Rubinisphaera italica: one gene and its partner. The main gene of each other region encodes a partner of the protein of the gene in region 2 in a complex. Links are inferred from orthologs where the notes say so. Each region holds a gene or a part of one and is shown on either strand. Other genes may lie near its edges.

Region 1 (6,210 bases), 2.8 Mb from region 2 along the record:
TGGTCGCAGCAAACCCTTGATCGGTGTCTGCTGATCAAAATGAGCCTGCAGAAAATTGCAAAGCGTTCCCGACTGCATATTCCCGGTCGGATGCGCGATCACCCCGACGGGTTTATCGACAACCACAATCCAGGCATCTTCATACACGATATGCAGCGGAAACGGTTCAGGATCGTACAGCGTTTCCGGTGGTTCGAGCAGTTTCACCTGCACAGAATTTCCGGGCCATAAACGACGCATCAAATCAGCCGGCTGATGATTGACCGTTAACGCATTCCAATGCGCGAGCCGTTGAATCTGCCAGAGCGAATAATTCCGCAACTGCTGCACCAGAAACGCATCCACACGAGCACCGGATTGATACGGCTCGACAATCAATTCCAGTGAATAAACCATTTTAAATGCAGCAAATACTTTTCATAAAGTCCCCAACAGATGCAGGCACAATCATAACCCGAAGCGTCAGCGAGGGGACGGCTCCCAAATAAAATTTCGGTTAAACTCCGATAATTTGAGCATGTATTTGTTCCCAAGCTCACCCGTGGGAACATGCAAAACCTTATTCGGGAATATTTGAATTCTCGCTATTCAACCTGACTGCTTCCTGCTGCTTCAGCAAACATATTTTGAAAATAGGAACAAGTAAATATTTAATAAACACTGGCACCAATAAAATCACTCCACAGGATATGAGTATTTTCTGTACGTCCTTGGAATCGTAAAACCACAGCAAGGCAGGTCCTGCAATTAGCAACTGAGCAGTCAAGAGGAAAATTGTCAGCATCAAATATTTTCGTTGACAGAGCCAGATATCTCTCCCAATTCTAAAGCCAGCAATATATCCCACGATATAAACTGCGAGTCCGATTGGGATAAAAAACCAACTTCGCCTTACAACATCAAACAAATTCAAAAACTGCATCAAAAGAAGGTGCCAGCTGGTAGAAGAGCCTGAGATCGTGAGATGCGTGAGATGCGTGCTCCGCGGAGTCAATGTCATTAACAACATCAAAAATCCAAAAAAAAACATCTTTCCGACAATTAACCCAGTTAATAATCTGAAGACCATCCGTTCCAGAGTATTCAATTCGTCATCGATTGCCATGACTATTTTCATTCAATAATTCTGCTGATAGGTTTACCTGATCGTTGGCAGGGTAAGTCAAGATGCATCCAACGATGGAGGAGAATTTTGATCGGATAAGCTTGAATTCTCACTCTTCAATCTAGCTGCTTCCTCCTGCTTCAGTAGCCAAATTCTGTAGTTTGGTAGGTGTAAAGTCTTGATATATGCGGGCACCAGTAAAATGAACACATAAAAAATCGATATTAGCAACCACAAAGTGAAATCATCGCTCAAAAGCAAGAATGGCCCAGCAAGAATCAATTCGGCAGTTAACAGAAATGCAATCAAAATTACATATTTTCGTTTACAAAGCCAGATGTCCCGACCAATCCTTGATCCAATCAAAAATCCAATTACAGTGATAACAACTAAAGGTGTTATGATTCCCCAAGGGTTCATTACAAAATGAAAGTTGTCACTCAACCACTTAATCTGATTTTGCCAGCTTGGCAGTAACTTCAAAGCAGTGGCGCTGAGACTCCAATAGATTAGTGACATCAAAATTATTGATATTCCAATGAGGAACATCACCGCAACGACTAAACCAGCTATGAGCCTGAATGCTTGACGCTCATGAATACTCAGTTCGTTTTCGATCGCCATGTCAATTTCTAACTGCAAATAAATTGTGGCTTGCCTACTATAATATTTCGCCCATTTCAGAAATTCATAGCCGAATCCAACACCGTTCAGCAAGCCAGCAGTGGCACACATCGAGTGACATTTAGCGATAGTTAGACCAGTAGGGTGCGTCCTGACGCACCGTGCAGCAGATGTGGAGTGTAACAAGACAATAGAGACTTTATGAGAGTGATATACTAATGACTTTTAAGGTATCTTTTCACTGATTATTCAGACTTAGGATGATATTCACAATCGATGTCATGGTGCGTCAGGACGCACCCTACGATTTCGTCTATCATTCAATGTCGTCTGATTATAAATTCTACGTCGAAGGAAACACTGCTGGGCAAGCCAGCAGTGGCACACGTTGATGGAGATTGAACGGAAGTCAAAGCACTACGGTTTCGTAGCGACTTTCGGTTTTGGATTTTCCGTTCCCAATTTCGCATCCATGTGATTTTTGATGATATCACGAACCTGCAGCAATGGCTCGCGGATTTGCAGGGCTTTGTGGCCTTTGAGTTGTCCGATGTCGGCTGTGAATGTGGGGTAACCTTCGATGTGCAGCGTAATGCCTTCGCTGACGTCCCGTTCGGTCAGAATCACATCTCCAACATTCAGGTGCAGTAAATCGGAAGTGCTCATGGTCGTCTCAGCTAATACCGCCACCGTTTCCACCTCGGCGGAGCCAATGCCGACTTCGAGTTGAGCTTTTTCTTCCGAGGTCAGCTCGTGCTTCGAGTATGCCGACCAGGTATCTGAAGAGAGTTTGCCAACGAGTGGTTCAATCGTGTTGAAGGGAATGCACAGGTTCATAATCCCCCCGCAAATCGCCCATCGTGATTTCAAAACTGATGAGCACAATCACTTCGTTCGGCGGCACGATTTGTACCAGTTGAGGATTACTCTCAATCTGGCTGACCCGCAAATTCAATTCACTGATATTCTTCCACGAATTCTCCAAAGCAGAAATAGCTGACTTTGTGATGCGGGAGACGAGTTTCAGTTCGATTTCCGTCAATGGACGTGTAGGAAACGATTGGGTCGCCGATTTCCCTCCGCCGAGCAGACGGTCGACAATCGGATAGATAATTGAGGGATTCAAATCGAGAATGATGTGACCGTTGAGTTTGTCGGAATAGAGCAGATTGAAGCAGGTTGGGTTTTCGAGACTGAATACGAATTCGCCATAAGTCAGCTGGTCGACACTGATCAATTTCACTTCGATAATCGAGCGCAGCATCCCACTGACCGCTGCCCCGAATTCGCGACTGAAACCTTCATGGAGGGCCTGAAAAGCCCGCATCTGTTCTTTACTGACTCGTTCAGGACGTTTGAAATCGTAGACGCTGATCTGGCCGATGGATTCGTTAGAATTATGAGTCGACGGAGGGGCATAGCCACTCGTTTCAGCCGGTGCGGCATCCAATGCCGCCAACAGCGATTCGACTTCTCCCTGACTGAGAACATCGGCCATGCTTCGTCCTCCCTGACGATTGCCTACTCGTTACCGCTTCAGCGGATCTGTCCAGCTCCCTGGACGACATATTTATAACTGGTCAACTCACGCAGACCGCACGGTCCGCGAGCGTGTAATTTATCGGTACTAATTCCAATTTCCGCTCCCAACCCGAATTCACCACCATCATTAAACCGGGTCGAGGCATTCACCATCACCGCTGCAGAATCAATTTGTGTGGTGAATTGTCTGGCAGCCCACAGATTATCGGTCACAATCGCTTCAGTGTGACGGGAACTGTATTTGTTGATATGACTGACAGCTTCATCCAGAGATTCGACGATCTTCGAGGAAATAGTCATTCCTAGAAACTCTTCACCAAAGTCTTTCGTTGTTGCTTGCTTGGCCGCTGAGACGTACTGACAGGTCCGCTCACAGCCTCGAATCTCGACACCTGCTTTGAGTAACGGAGCGACAAGTTCCGTCATATGCTTCTCAGCAAACTCGGCATCCACAACCAGCGACTCAGCTGCGTTACAAACACCGGTGCGATGACACTTGCTGTTGAAGAGAATCTCCTGAGCCATTTTCAGATTGGCATCCCGATTCACATACACATGGCAATTGCCATCAAAATGCTTGATGACAGGCATCCGAGCTTCTTTGGCCACGCGTTCTATCAGCGACTTCCCGCCTCGCGGAATAGTGACATCAATTTTGTCACTACGTTTCAAGAAGTGTCCGACCGCTTCCCGATCAGTTGTTTCCACCATTTGCACGGCATGTTCGGGCAGATCGTGTGCGATCAATCCTTCCACCAGAATTTTGTGGAAGGCATGATTACTGTGAAACGCTTCTTTCCCGCCCCGCAGAATGACCGCATTCCCACTTTTGACACAGAGAGCCGCGGCATCGATGGTTACATTCGGACGTGACTCATAAATGAAGAACACAACACCGAGAGGAACTCGAACCCGGCTAACCAGCAAACCATTTGGTCTGACGGTACTGTCGATAATTTCGCCAATCGGTTCTGGAAGTGCAGCAATTTCCCGAACAGCAGTCGCAATACCCTGCAAGCCTTTTTCCGTCAGACGCAAACGATCGACCATCGCCTCGGTCAACTGATATTGATCGGCATTGGCAAGATCATTCGCATTCGCACGAATCAATTCTTCCTGACGATCCAGCAACGCCTCGGCTGTCGCATGCAACCAGTCAATTTTCTGTTGTCCGGAAGCAGAAACCAAAGGAGTCGTCGAAGCGGCTGCCTGATTGGCAACGCGGTCGGTGTATTGTGTCAAGTCTTCGATAGTCGTTGTCATGTGAGTAAGGGTTGAGTGTTTAATGTTAAGAGATTGTAAGAATGCGTATTAGGGCACCCTATCATTATCATTTGGTTTAAGAAGTGTGTAAGTATCTGCAAATAGACGGTTTGAGTCAACGGAGGAATCGGGAGAGGTAGGAATGAACCAATGTTTATTTCCTGACAGATCAATTATCACAAATCTGAACTCAACATCGTAGAGGACGAACCCTATCTCCCTGCCACCAAAGATGTTAGAATCTCCATCCGATAATACATGGTAACATTTTCATGAATATCCGGAGCAAATTTTGACGGCCCTGAATCTTCAGCAGCTCGAACCAGATTCCTGCGAAGGGTGTGGACTCTGCTGCCAGGGAATAGGATCGCCAGTCTTGTTGTATCAGACGGACGAACGAACTTCGGGTTCACATCCCTTCCGACCAGCCGGCTTACCATCTAGTTTGATTGCGGAAATCGATAATCATTTTGGAGGCTTGCGACGCGGCGAGGAACCTCAGACACAATGTTTGTGGTTCGATCCCATTCAGCGACAATGTCGACATTACGAGTGGAGACCGCAATTCTGCAGAGATTTTGAACTGGCAGGGACTGCCTGTCTGATATTACGGCACTCCGAAGGCGATGACTGAATAATGATTGGGTGGCGGGGGCGTTCTGTTTCTGCGAAAGCCTCCGAAGGTTCTACGATTCGGGGGCTTCTCTTCAAGAGCGCCCCCGCCACCCTCGGAGATCACGCTACATCAGAGGTTCAATTTTCAAATGCTCCCAGGCGGCTGCGGTGACCATGCGGCCTCTGGGAGTTCGCTGGATAAAACCCTGACGGAGCAGAAATGGCTCGACTTCATCTTCGAGAGTATCAGGCGGACAGTTCATGGAGTGGCCAATGGCCTGAATACCGGCTGGTCCTCCGGTAAAAACCGTGATGAGAGTCGTCAGATAGCGACGATCCATCTCTTCGAGGCCGATGGCATCGACTTCGATCATCGCCAGTGCTTCTTTGGTCACAGCTTCTGAAATCGGACTCGGTGCATTTCGAACCTGAGCGAAATCGCGTGTCCACCGCAACAGATTATTCGCCTTTCGCGGCGTCCCTCGACTTCGAATCGCCAATTCGAGAGCCGCTTCTTCTGTCAGAGATGTTTTCAGTTTTTTGGCATTCCGCATTAGCAGAGTCGCCAGTTCATCGTGTTCGTAAAAATCGAAATGGGCACGATTGACGAATCGATCCCGCAGGGGAGCAGTCAACATCCCGCTGCGAGTGGTCGCTCCCACAATGGTGAACGGTTTTAAGGTCATGTTCACTGTGCGGGCATTCAAACCTTCGCCAAGAGCAATATCGACGCGAAAGTCTTCCATAGCCGGATAAATAAACTCTTCCACGGCTGGGGGCAGACGATGAATTTCATCGATAAACAGAATCGATTTTTCGCTGGCACGCGTTAAATAGGGAAGTAAATCCTTGGGAGCGCGGAGAGTTGGTCCGGACGTGATTTGAAAATCGGAATTCATCTCCTTGGGGAGCACCATTGCCAGAGTGGTTTTTCCGAGACCGGGAGGGCCTTCAAAGAGCAGATGCCCGAGCGCATCGCCCCGATTTTGAGCCGCTTCCAGAATAATTTGAATCCGCTCGACGACTTTCCGCTGTCCCACGACTTCACTAAGTGATGAGGG
Region 2 (6,236 bases):
AATTTATGTAGTAGACTCACCTAGGTGAGTTTACTTATATCAGCAAATCCAACTTAATGCATGGCATGACATTCTTCATTTGCCTAAGAAATCCATCATGAACGATTACGGAATTTCAGAGCAATCTTTTGAATCGTTAAAATCAGTGTTAAGCGAAGGATTGCTGGAAAGTGATTTGACGAAGCTAAAGGATTTGATGCTCAGGCTGGGGCGGAAAATGATTGATCCTGAATATCGCCATCAGTATGCAGCCAGTCTGGGAGATTTCAGTCAGAATATCTCCCGTAAGATGATTGACTATTTGGAATCAGGAAAAAAAAACAGTGTCTCGATTATCAGACTGCTGGCGAAGTACTATGAAATTCTTAACGTCGAAGGTGCTCAATCCGTTCGTGTCTTAAACGAATATTCAAAAAATCAAAAATTGACAGACGGAGCTGTTCAAAACAGCCTGCTCGCAATGGCTATTGGGCAATCACTTGCATTGAGTAAAGAAGATATCAAGTTGGCTGGGATCGTTGGTCTTTTCTCAAAATTGGGGATTACTTTACTGGATCAATCGGTGGTCAACCAACCCAACGTATTGAATGTTCTTGAAAAAGTTTCACTCATGCGAATGCCACTTCAACTTGCAGAGCTGTTGAATACGCTAATGGGGTTAAATCCCAAAATCCCAGGCATTTCACAGCAGATTTATGAATTTTCGGATGGCTCTGGATATCCAAGACAGCTCGGTGAGAAAAACATCAGCCCCATTGCCCGTATTATTAAAGTTGTCGATTGTTACATATCTCTCACTTCTGAAAGACCGTATCGACACGCTGTCAACCGGCATGTTGCACTCGTCTTCCTGCTGAAACTGGTTCGGGATGGAAAAATTGAGCCACGATCCGTCGATGCACTGCTTAAGATAATCGGGCTCTATCCTAAGGGCGTGCAGGTCCTTTTAAGTGATGGAAATAAAGCTGTAACAGTTCAGGCCAACAGCGATGTGACTCGCCCGATTGTTCAAGTTGAGTCTCAGAGTGAATATCTCAATCTGATGGAGAGTGATCTGACAGTGTCTAAGTTTTTGCTCGACAAAGACAAAAATGAGATCTCAACGCTGCAATCCATTCCGGGCTAATACTTCCGCAGTTAAACGATTGATTCTCGACATGAGAGATTCACCATACCTCTCAATAGAGCCTTTCCATTGTAAGGTCTGTTATTAAGGCTTGTTGAGAATTTCGAGTCACCAATCGCTGCATCAGCAGTCCTTCTCGTTTCACAGCCATAGGCTTTCTGGCCACGAGAAACGCTCCTTTCCAGACCGCGTTCCATTTGAAAATGGCCTGAAAAGCAGAGCCTTCGGTTTGAGATTGAAGAAATTCCAGGTCAAGAATGCTTACGCGTGCTTAAGCGATTTCGTAGAGAGCTGAAATCTGTCTGTGATTCATCAAGGAGTAATCCTGAACAGTCGCTCGTGCATCTACGCTCTCCATTTCAGATTGTTTCTATTTTAGTCAGCAATCCTGAGGGATATCCCTTCGTTTTTCTTAGGCAAGCGTACGGCATTTTAGACGCAATCGTTACAAATCGCTCACTTGCCCCAAACCTGCACCAAAACGTAAGGCATTTCCCCTAAATCTCCGAAATGATGCATTTTATGAACTAAGTTTATGATGTTGCAGAAAAACAACATTCAAGTCATTCGAATGGATCTATTGGGAAATCGTCATGAGCACAGCAATCAAACAAACTTCTGAACTCACAGCCAAAATCATCAATCCGCTTCTGGCATCAACTAAAGATGTATTTGAAATGATGCTCGATTGTACTCCGACCCGAAGCGGCTTGTCTCTGAAAACCAAGAATAGCCCGGAGTATGAATTAAGTGCAGTGATTGGGATTACAGGAAATGCGCTCGGCACCATTGTGTTAAGTGTGAAGAAACAGACAGCACTAAATATCTATGAATCCATGCTTGGAACAAAAGCTGAAGAAATTGATCGAGAAGTGATGGATGCTATTGGGGAAATTACCAACATGATTGCGGGAGCTGCCAAAGCAAAACTGGAATCACTTTCACTCAGTATTAGTATTCCCAACCTGATTTCCGGTAAAGGTCATGAAGTTCACTATCCAACAGGCGTCACGCCAATCTGCCTGTCGTTTGACTCCGACATGGGTAGCTTTTGCGTTGAAGCTGGGTTTTCCTCAAAAGATTAGTTCATAGGTTTTACAAGACACAATTTTTTTCCTGAAAGATAATTCAATGAAAATATTAGTCGTTGACGATTCACGCACGATGAGAGTCATCATCATCAAAGCTCTGGCTCAGTTGGGATTCAAAGATGTCCTTGAAGCAGGGGACGGTCAGGAGGCATTGGAACTCTTTAAAACAATCCCTGTCGATGCAGTCCTGAGTGACTGGAACATGCCGAATATGAACGGACTGGAATTTCTAAAAGAAGTCCGTCAACTCAATAAAACCATTCCTTTTATCATGATTACAACTGAAGCCGAACGAGGAAGCGTCGTTGCCGCTGTCCAGGCAGGTGTGACAGATTATGTTGTGAAGCCATTTACTCAGGATGCCTTGAGGAAAAAACTCGAACAGAGAATACCTTCGTCAGTCTAAGTCGATACGTTCTTCTGGATTCAAAACTCTTTTCAAATACCGAGATTAATCATGTCGACTTTACAGTGCACTGAGCCCCAAACTTCACTACGTGTTATTGAACTCCTGTCGCTCCCTTCTGAAGAGATAGATGCTCAATTCCGTCAAATGGAAGAAGTCGAGATTATCGATTTTGGTCATGTTGAATCTGTCACCTCGTGGTTTATCGCATCTCTTGCTAAAAGCCTTCTCGAACGAACATCAAGCAGCCCAGAACTGCAAATTGTTTCGACAACAGATCAAGTGCAACGCACGTTAACAGCCTGCGGCCTATCAGAATTTATTAACTGAATACCTATCGGCTGAAGTCGAGAGGTTCGAGTCTTGGGTTACGGACTAAAGTCCTGTCATCCACATGCTCTGGAAAAAGTTTGCGTCCGCGTTTCGCCAACTGAATGTTCATTCAAAGAAGTAGTATTGGGAAATAGATATGTTCGAAGACTGCGTAGACCTGATTAACGACTTTGTCGTTGAATCCAGAGATGGGTTGGAAGGTATCGACAATCAATTGCTGGAAATTGAAGCCAGTGGTGAAAATGTTGATACCGATATTGTGAATGAAGTCTTTCGGGCAATCCATTCGATTAAAGGAGCCTCAGGCTTCCTGGGTCTGGACTCGGTCGGCCGGCTGGCGCACAGTCTGGAGAACATCCTGGATCTGCTTCGCAATGGCCAATTTGTAATCGACTCCCATCGAGTAGGTGTGATGCTCAGTGCGATCGATAAATTACGCTTTCTAATCGAAAATGTGCATACGTCCAATGAACACGATGTATCACACGAGATTACTCAACTCGAACAACTTACAAACAGTCGTGAAACCGTAACGACCACGATTCCAGTCGAGACAGCCATCGATGTAAAACAAACCCCCTGCTGTACTCAAGACGATTTTCAAGCAGCCCTCGAAAATGGTCAACAAATTTATGAAGTCACGTTTGATTTGTTTGAAAGCACGGAATCAAATCCAGATTTGACGGATTTCATTGAACGACTGGGAGATCTAGGAACAGTTCTGGGAGGATATCTCGATTCGGCTGCCCTGACGAACTGGGACGCGAATCAAACCAATTCCCCACTTCCCTGGACGGTCAGCATTGCCACACAATTGGATCAGGAGTCTCTCGCCCGATTCTTCATGCTTCCTGTCGAAAATATCAAACCTGCTCAACAGATCGTGGAGCAGCCAGGTGTTGAGGACAATACCCCTGTCTGCGAAACCGATAATTCAATCGAGAAACATCAACACGATGTTTCTTTGACTACAGAAATTGCTCACAAGCCCTCAGCTAAAGTTCAACCGGTGACAGCACCTCCCACTGCTGAAAGTAGCATCCGTGTTTCTGTCACTGTCCTGAATCGATTGATGAATCTGGTCGGCGAGTTGGTGCTGGGACGGAATCAACTCTTGCAGACGATCGGTTCTGAAAATGACCGCGTTCTGCTCTCAGTCGCCTCCAGAATTGATCAGGTGACAAGCGAAGTGCAAGAAGCAGTGATGAAAACTCGACTGCAGCCAATTGGAAACGTATTCAACAAGTTTACGCGAATTGTGCGGGATCTGAGTCAGAAACTGAATAAACAGTGTGAACTCGATATCAAAGGAAAAGATGTCGAACTCGATAAAACGATCATCGAAGGCATCGGCGATCCACTGACCCATTTGATACGCAATGCCGTTGATCATGGTGTGGAAACTCCTGAAGTCCGACAGAAGGCCGGGAAACCTGCGGTCGGACGACTCGAACTTAATGCTTTTCATCAAGAAGGCAAAGTCAACATCATCATCAGCGATGATGGAGCTGGAATTGATGCCGAACGACTTCGCAAGAAGGCGGTCGAAAAATCAATATTAACAAGTGCGGAAGCCGAACAGCTTTCCACAGAAGAAGCGGTCCGGCTGATTTTTCATCCTGGATTTTCAACAGCCGATCAGATCAGCGATGTCAGTGGACGCGGTGTCGGGATGGATGTTGTTCGCACCAATTTCGAACAGCTCGGCGGGACCGTGGATGTGGAAACGAACGTGGGAAAAGGGACCAGATTCATCGTTCGACTCCCGCTGACTCTGGCCATTATTCCGTCTCTGGTCGTCAGTTCCCGAGGGAATCGGTATGCCGTTCCTCAAATGTCTGTTTCGGAACTGGTACGCGTACAGAGAAGTGAATGGTCGAGCAGAATGGAAAAAATTCGTGGAACCAAACTTCTGAGGCTTCGCGGTAACCTGCTGCCGCTGGTGGATGTGAATTCGAATAACCAACCGCAGGCCGACGGTGAACTTGCCGATTCTATCAATATCGTCGTTTTAAATTACGGTGAAATTCAGTTCGGTTTGATTGTCGATGCGTTGCATGACACTGAGGAGATCGTGGTCAAACCACTCGGGCGTCACATCAAGAATGTCAGCTGGCTGGCGGGTGCAACAATTCTGGGTGATGGTCAAATCGCATTCATTATCGATGTTGCGGGATTGGCCAACCAGAAACGAATTGGCTTAATCGAAACCTCAGATGTTGAGCGACAGGAGTTGTTGGAGAAACATGATGATCAGGAGACTTTGGAAGCCCTGATGATCGCCAATCATCCCGATGAGCAATTCGCCATTCCCATCTCTCAAATCTCCCGCATTGAAAAGATTTCCCCTGCCGAAATCGAGACGATTGATGGTCGACTGGTGATGAAGTATCGCGGCAGCAGCTTACCGTTACTCTCACTGGAGAGACACTTCCATACACGACCGATCGAATTCGGCAGCGAAATATATATCGTCGTCTGCCAGATCTTTGATTCTGAAGTGGGACTGATCACCCCCGAAGTTCTCGACACTCATAGAATTGGAACCGAACTGGATACGCAAACACTTCAAGCGGCTGGTTTACTGGGTTCCACAATCGTAAATCAGAAAACAACTCGGGTTCTCGATATTTTCCAGATGGCCAAAAGTGAATATCCCCACATGATCCCTGACAAATTGTCAGTCACTCACAATAACACTGGTGCCGGGAAACTCGTGCTCGCAGAAGACTCCAACTTCTTTCGCTCAAAGATGAAGTCTTTTCTGGAAGAAGAAAACTGGACAGTCTACGACTTTGAAAATGGGTCCGAAGCCTGGGAATTTCTCAAGTCAACTCAGGAATCATTTGATCTTGTGATCACAGATATTGAGATGCCAGTCATGGATGGATTTGAATTCTGCCAGAAGATACGAGCCAGTGATCACTGGAACCACATCCCTGTGATCGCAGTGACTTCTCTGGCCGACAGTGAAAGTCATGCTCGGAGTCAGGCGGTCGGTATTACAGAACACATGATCAAACTGGATCGAGCCAAACTGATTGAAACTCTGTCCCGCTATATCAGTCATTCTTAAGCAATCTTATCAATTCTCATAGGAGAAACGTTGATGCAAAACGACAGAGCAATCGCTTTGCCGCAAAAAGCGGATTTAATCCAATTGGTGACCTTCCGCGTGGAAGATTCCTGGATGGGAATCAATATCGATCACATTCAGGAATTGAATCGCCATATCGAACCAACTCGTGTTCCGGCCGTCGATTCCTATGTGAGTGGAGTT

The links.
Region 1: the proteins of Pan54_RS24380 (region 2) and Pan54_RS26375 are in contact, whole or in part, in a crystal structure (PDB 4IGA), measured with the Thermotoga maritima proteins. The link is inferred for Rubinisphaera italica from one-to-one orthologs. Residues at the interface, in WP_004081049.1 of Thermotoga maritima: Ala83, Gly85, Gln86, Gln87, Val90, Ile91, Ile94, Lys99, Asp100, Phe101, Ile102, Val103, Arg110; in WP_004081085.1 of Thermotoga maritima: Asp3, Val4, Leu5, Gln7, Ile10, Asn11, Leu13, Ile14, Leu17, Met18.

The regions. Positions count from the first base shown.
Region 1 is NZ_SJPG01000001.1:3,540,103-3,546,312, forward strand. Bases 1,382-4,352 are described here. They hold Pan54_RS26375 (flagellar motor switch protein FliM), read right to left. Parts: upstream 3,228-4,352; coding sequence 2,535-3,227; downstream 1,382-2,534. Other genes in these bases: Pan54_RS13145 (hypothetical protein), read right to left, coding at 1,382-1,840; Pan54_RS26370 (FliM/FliN family flagellar motor switch protein), read right to left, coding at 2,147-2,566; Pan54_RS13155 (glutamate-5-semialdehyde dehydrogenase), read right to left, coding at 3,266-4,352. Also shown: Pan54_RS13135 (RluA family pseudouridine synthase), read right to left, coding at 1-396; Pan54_RS13140 (hypothetical protein), read right to left, coding at 560-1,105; more of Pan54_RS13145, read right to left, coding at 1,163-1,381; more of Pan54_RS13155, read right to left, coding at 4,353-4,534; Pan54_RS13160 (YkgJ family cysteine cluster protein), read left to right, coding at 4,827-5,168; Holliday junction branch migration DNA helicase RuvB, read right to left, coding at 5,275-6,210. UniProt on the Bacillus subtilis protein: One of the proteins that forms a switch complex that is proposed to be located at the base of the basal body.
Region 2 is NZ_SJPG01000001.1:6,364,607-6,370,842, reverse strand. What follows is about bases 944-3,940. They hold Pan54_RS24380 (response regulator), read left to right. Parts: upstream 944-2,257; coding sequence 2,258-2,623; downstream 2,624-3,940. Other genes in these bases: Pan54_RS24370 (hybrid sensor histidine kinase/response regulator), read left to right, coding at 3,093-3,940; Pan54_RS24375 (hypothetical protein), read left to right, coding at 2,675-2,953; Pan54_RS24385 (chemotaxis protein CheX), read left to right, coding at 1,720-2,211; Pan54_RS24390 (HD-GYP domain-containing protein), read left to right, coding at 944-1,126. Outside these bases: more of Pan54_RS24390, read left to right, coding at 98-943; more of Pan54_RS24370, read left to right, coding at 3,941-6,032; Pan54_RS24365 (chemotaxis protein CheW), read left to right, coding at 6,066-6,236. UniProt on the Bacillus subtilis protein: Involved in the transmission of sensory signals from the chemoreceptors to the flagellar motors.